Linked DNA regions of Aminivibrio sp.. The protein of the gene in region 2 interacts with the protein of the main gene of each other region in a pairwise test. Links are inferred from orthologs where the notes say so. Each region holds a gene or a part of one and is shown on either strand. Other genes may lie near its edges.

The links.
Region 1: the proteins of selB (region 2) and serC interact in binary tests that used the Escherichia coli proteins (3 or more experiments, as listed by UniProt). The link is inferred for Aminivibrio sp. from one-to-one orthologs.

What each region holds. Positions count from the first base shown.
Region 1 is NZ_JAESIH010000055.1:6,719-9,586, reverse strand. What follows is about bases 56-2,838. They hold serC (3-phosphoserine/phosphohydroxythreonine transaminase), read right to left. Parts: upstream 2,096-2,838; coding sequence 1,016-2,095; downstream 56-1,015. Other genes in these bases: JMJ95_RS08695 (EamA family transporter), read left to right, coding at 56-894. Also shown: more of JMJ95_RS08695, read left to right, coding at 1-55. UniProt on the Escherichia coli protein: Catalyzes the reversible conversion of 3-phosphohydroxypyruvate to phosphoserine and of 3-hydroxy-2-oxo-4-phosphonooxybutanoate to phosphohydroxythreonine. Is involved in both pyridoxine and serine biosynthesis.
Region 2 is NZ_JAESIH010000025.1:162,263-165,230, reverse strand. The notes cover bases 86-2,968. They hold selB (selenocysteine-specific translation elongation factor), read right to left. Parts: upstream 2,559-2,968; coding sequence 612-2,558; downstream 86-611. Other genes in these bases: selA (L-seryl-tRNA(Sec) selenium transferase), read right to left, coding at 2,563-2,968; JMJ95_RS02610 (Veg family protein), read right to left, coding at 96-332. UniProt on the Escherichia coli protein: Translation factor necessary for the incorporation of selenocysteine into proteins. It probably replaces EF-Tu for the insertion of selenocysteine directed by the UGA codon. SelB binds GTP and GDP.

The sequences.
Region 1 (2,868 bases), on a different replicon or contig from region 2:
AAAATTTTTCGAAGCTACCATCCCTACGCCTTTACGGCCATTTTCTGCTGGTCCCTGGCCTATGTCTTCACCCGCCTGGCCCTGGCCCACTTTTCGCCCCTCTCTCTCGGCTTTCTGCGCTGCCTCATCGCCTCATGCATCCTCGGCGCGGTGGGCTTCCGCACCGGAATGAAGCTCCCCCGGAGGGAAGACCTCAAGTACTTCGCAGCAGCCGGGGCAGCAGGCTTCTTTCTTTACCTGGGATTCTTCAACCAGGGCTCCCTCACCGTCACATCGGCAACAAGCAGCATTATCATATCCTCCGCACCAGTGATTACCGCCCTCCTCGCCGTCCTGTTTCAGGGCGAAAGGGTGGGAATGCTCCAATGGGCGGCTATTGCCGTGGAGTTTTGCGGCATCCTGGTCCTCTCGCTCATGAAGGGCGCCCTCACCGTAAACAGGGGGATCCTCTGGCTGCTTTTGGCAGCGCTGGTCCTCAGCGTTTACAACCTCCTTCAGAAGGGGCTGACGAAAAAATACTCCGGTCTGCAGACTGCCGCCTACAGCATCATGGGGGGAACCGCCATGCTCGCCGTCTTTGCGTCCCGGTCGTTCATCGAACTGGCCTCAGCGCCTCCTTCCCAGCTCTTCAACCTCGCCATGCTTTCCGTGTTTTCCAGTGCCATAGCCTACGTCGCCTGGTCGAAGGCTTTCGAGAAAGCCGGGAACACGTCCTCGGTGAGTAACTACATGTTCGTGACCCCGCTGCTCTCAAGTCTGCTGGGCTTCCTCATCGCGGGCGAGAGCCCGGATTCCGCCACACTGATCGGCGGGGCGGTCATCCTCTCCGGCCTCGCCCTCTTTAACCTTGGCAGGCGATATCACCACGGAGTGCCGGCGGCACGGGAAGAATAAAAAAAGAGGACGGCTTTTCCGCTGTCCCCTGCCGATACGTCATTCCTGAGGGTCTCAGAAGAACTTCCGCTTTCCTGAATTCGGACGCAGATAAGGATGCCTTACTGATAAAGGGCTCCCCTTACCCGTTGGCAGCCGCGAAGTCCTTCATGAAACCGGCCAGGGTCAGAGCTCCTTCAAGGGGCATGGCGTTGTAGAGAGATGCCCTGCATCCTCCCGCATCCCGGTACCCCTTCAGCCCGATCATATTCAGGGCCTCCGCCTCCTCGAGGAATTTCATGTCCAGTTCCTCGGAGGGCAGGCGGAAAATTACGTTCATCACGGAACGGCTCTCCTTCTCGACGGGGCAGGAATAGAAGCCGCCGCTGGAGTCGATCACCTGGTATATGGCTCCCGCCTTCCGCGACGAAAGTTCGCGCATCTTCGCGACCCCTCCCTGCGCCTTCACCCATCTCAGGACGAGCATCATGATGTAGATGGAGAATACGGGGGGAGTGTTGTAGAGTGAATTCTTCTCTGCGTGGATGCCGTAGTTCAGATAAGCGGTCAGCGACTTGGGGCACCGTTCGAGCAGCTTCTCGTGAATGATTGCCGCTGCTACTCCCGAGGTGCCCAGGTTCTTCTGCGCGCCCGCGTATATCATGCTGAATTTCTCCACGGGAAGGGGAGTGCTCATGATGTCGCTCGACATGTCCGCTATCAGGGGAACGTCGCCCGTGTCGGGGAACGTCTTCCACTGCAGCCCCCCGATGGTCTCGTTTGATGTGATGTGGACGTAGGCCGCGTCGGGGGTGTATATACTTTCGGATTTCGGCAGGGTGGTGTACTTCGTTTCGGCGCCGTCGAAGACCACCTTCACGTCACCGATCTTTTTCGCGTCGGAAAGGGCCTTTTTCGCCCACGCGCCGCTGACCACGATGTCGCATGCCTTCCCCGGCGTCAGGAAGTTCATGGGAACCATGGAGAACTGAAGAGTCGCACCGCCTCCCAGAAAGATGACCTTGTGGCTCTCCGGCAGCCCCAACAGTTCCCGGAACAGGGAAATCGTCTCGTTGTGCACGTCTTCGTACATTTTACTTCTGTGGCTGCACTCGAGAAGGGACAAGCCGTTTCCCCTGTAGTCCACCAGCGTATCCCTGACTTCCTCCAGCACCGGCAGGGGCAGAACCGCCGGGCCGGCCGAAAAATTGAATTTTCTCATCCTTTCAGGTCTCCCTTTTATCAAATGGCGAACACTTTTAACCTGTTTCGTTAAAACAAGGCCGCTTCCGGCCAATCATCAATTCCGCGGAATTTTTGAAGCCGGAAGGTCTTAAAAAAACTCCCTCATTTCACCCTTTCCAGGATCACCTCCGCAGTCGTGCGGGCCAGGGCGAGTTTTCTGCTTCTCGAGAGCGGCGTTCATAGCCTCGAAAAAGTCTCCCAGGGGCGCATAGTTCTCCACCAGGAACAGCGCGTCCCCCCTCCGGAACCCACAGGGCGGTTCCCTCCCAGAAGGCATCCCCGCCCGGCTTTCTCCCTTCCTGTACTCGTCACGCGGACTGAAAGACTCCTGTGATAAAAGTTTATATAAGATTGCCGCCTTTTATACAAGCCGCATTTTCTTTTCGGAGAAAGAGGAGCGGAAATACCCGGCCCGCCTAAATCCGCTAATTTTTCAGGCAGAGGGAGTGCCGCCGGGCATACGGTGAATTCGCCCTCCCCCCAGGGGCGAAGAGATCTCGCTCCGCGCTCCTTGCGGAGATATCCCCTGGGGAAAGGCGCCTGAGGTGAGAGAAACCGACACGGATGTCGGTTTCACAAGCAGGCAACCGGCGAACGCAGGGAGCCGCGGGACTCGCTTGGGCAGTTGTCAAAGGCGACAATCTGCACCCCCCCGCCCAAGCGAGTTCCGGTGACACTCCCCGCTGAGGTGCGGATTTAGGGGCCCGGGAGCCGTATTGCCACAAAGGAATAAACCTGATATCATAACGG
Region 2 (2,968 bases):
AAAAAAAGACATAGAAGCCTCCCCTTGTGAAAGCAAAAAAGATGCCCCGGCACGCAGGGGCGTCGGGGCGTCTTTTTTCTGACGTTCGAAAAGGATTAGTTCCTGCTTCCGGAAAGAAGTTCCAGTTCGACCTCCCGGGTCAGAAGCTCCGCATAGCTGAAAGATACCTTGCTTTCCTGAGATTCGACGTAAAGGGTAAAGAGGTTCGGATAGGTTTCCAGTATGACTCCCTGGCGTTCTTCAACCTTGCGGCGCCCCTTGGCTGTCCGGTACCGGACTTTCAATCCCTTGTACAACGCAACCTGTTCACGGATCGAAGTAATTGTCGCCATTCGGGTCACTCCCAGCACTATAAATGTTTTATAGATCTTATCATAAATATGAAAAAATATCAAATATCAGTATTTTGCCTAAATCCGCAGGCAGCGGGGAGTGTCACCGGTGCTCGCTTGGGCGGGGGGTGCAGATTGTCGTCCTTGACAACTGCACCTGAAACCGACATCCGTGTCGGTTTCTCTCCCCCGGGCGCTGTGCCCGGCGACACTCCCTCTGCCTGAAAAACCTGCGGATTTAGGTTTTGTGGAGCTCGGGCCGCCCAGGAGCCCTGTATATCAGGGTCCCGCTATTCCCCGGGGGAGCTTCGATGCAAGAAGGACCCTTTTTTCTCCCGCTCTCCTGGTGTAGCCCTTTGCATCGAGATATTCGAGCAGTGGAAGAATGAATTTTCTCGAACTGCCTGTTATATCCCGTACCCGGGCCAGGGTGACGCCTTCTTTTTCCTTGAGGAGAATTCGGAGGAGTTCATTCTCTATCTCCGCTGAAAGAAGAAATTCGCCGGATACTATGGAAACCATGCCTGTCTCCCGCATGCCGTTGAGGAGGGTTGAAAAGGCATCCTCGCCGATGGCGAGTCTCTCTCTCGCTTCTGAAATGACGGGAGGCTGGAATCCTCTTTCCCTGCACAGGGAAAGGATCTCGGCGGACCGCCTTTCAAAGGTCTCGTCGTCCCTCGGCTGAAAATCCTTCATGCGGAGAAGCCCTTCTTCAGAAACAACAACGGAACCGCCTGATACGAGAGCCTCGAGAAAAGCCTTTGCCGTCCTCGAGTCGAAGGACTTGAGGGCTGAAAGGACAGTCACGTCGGGAGGAGCGCCTTTCTGTGACGGATGGGAATCATGGTATGACCAGAGAAAGGCTTCCACGTCCCCCGCCAGGCGAAGAAAACAGTTCTTTGAAAGAAGGAGTTTTTTTCCCCCCTGGAGAAACACGGTGTCTTCCCTTTTCCTGAGCTTTTCTGCTAGCCGGGTCGTTTCATCGGGGGATTCCTGGATGTAGAGCGCCCCATCCGAAAGCTCCAGCATTGAAAAAGACCTGACCAGGGCAAGGAGTCTTTCTTCAGGGTCGTGAACCGCGGCAAGGTTCCGCACTCTTTCGATGCATGAAATCCTGGCTTTTTTCCCCTTGGGCTTGACCGCGTAGGGGAAGAGGACTCTCCCTCCGGCGATGGTCTCGAGGGGACTGTATCTCCGGAGAACGAAGCGCTGGTCCACCAGGCAAACGATATTCTCCTCGGCAACGATCTGTGCCGGGGCCGTTTCTCCGGGCTGGAGAAACGGATTTTCGAGAAGGGCTATCCGGGCCACTACATCGGAAGTGCCGATGTGCAGCCGGACCCTCTGCCAGTGACGAACCGGTTCTCGGGCGCTTTCAAGCAGCCGGAGCTCGCACTCGAAACACCGCGTGGCCCTGTAGACGCCTTTTGCGCAGAGGACGTCTCCCCGTGACAGTTCTTCCGAAGAAATACCGGCTATGCTCACGGCGACCCTCTGACCGGCCCATGCTGTCTGGACCCCGGTGCCGTGAACCTGGACGCTGCGGACCCTGCCTTCGCGGCCTGAGGGTAGAGCTGCGGTTTCCATGCCGACGGATATTTCTCCCCTGTAGGCCGTACCTGTGACCACGACTCCGAAGCCCGCCACCGGGAATGTCCGGTCAATCGGAAGGAAAAACGGACCTTTCCTGGGCCTCGGGCGGATTCTGTTCACGAGATTCCCGAGTTCCTCCCTGAGAAGGGAAAGGTTCGTTCCCGAAATTGCGGAAACGGGTATTACCGGTTTTCCCTCCAGAAAGGAACCGCGAAGGAACTCACGGACATCCTCGAGGGCGAGCTCCAGGAAATCCTCGTCGACAGAATCCGCTTTCGTCACTGCGACAAGCCCATCCTTTACACCGAGGATTTTTAGTATCTCGAGATGTTCCCTTGTCTGAGGCATTACCCCCTCGTCGGCGGCCACCACAAGGAGCACGCCGTCAATTCCCGAGGCACCGGCCACCATCTGGCGGATAAAACGCTCATGGCCGGGGACATCCACAATGCTTACAATTCTTCCGTCGTCGAGGACGAGGGGGGCGAATCCGAGCTCTATGGTTATTCCCCGTTTTTTTTCCTCGCTGAGGCGGTCGCAGTCGATGCCCGTAAGCGCTTTTACAAGGGTTGTCTTTCCGTGGTCGATATGTCCTGCCGTACCGAGCACAAGGGATATTTCCCGGTGGTCCACGGCGTCACCTCCCGGAAGCGACTGCCCTGAAGGCATCGCAGATTTTTTCTTCGTCTCCCGGAAGGAGAGTCCGGACGTGCAGGAGGACCATATTGTCCTTTGCTCCAGCAATGACGGGAACGGGAAGGGATCGCAGTAAAGAGAGAATGGTGCCGGCGCTCCCCAGGGATTCCATGACAATTCCTACAGCCCATCCCGGAAGCCGTTCCGCCGGGAAAGCGCCTCCGCCCACGGCGTCATCAGCTTCCGCCAGGGAAACGGTGCCTGCCGGGAGAATCATTTTCAGTTTATTCGAGAGCCTCCGGGCTTTTTTCCGGAGGGAGTCCCCTGTTTCATTCAGCATGGCGAGGGTCGGAATCCTGAGATGTCTTCCTGAAAGATAAAGGCGGAGCGTAGCTTCAAAGGCGGCG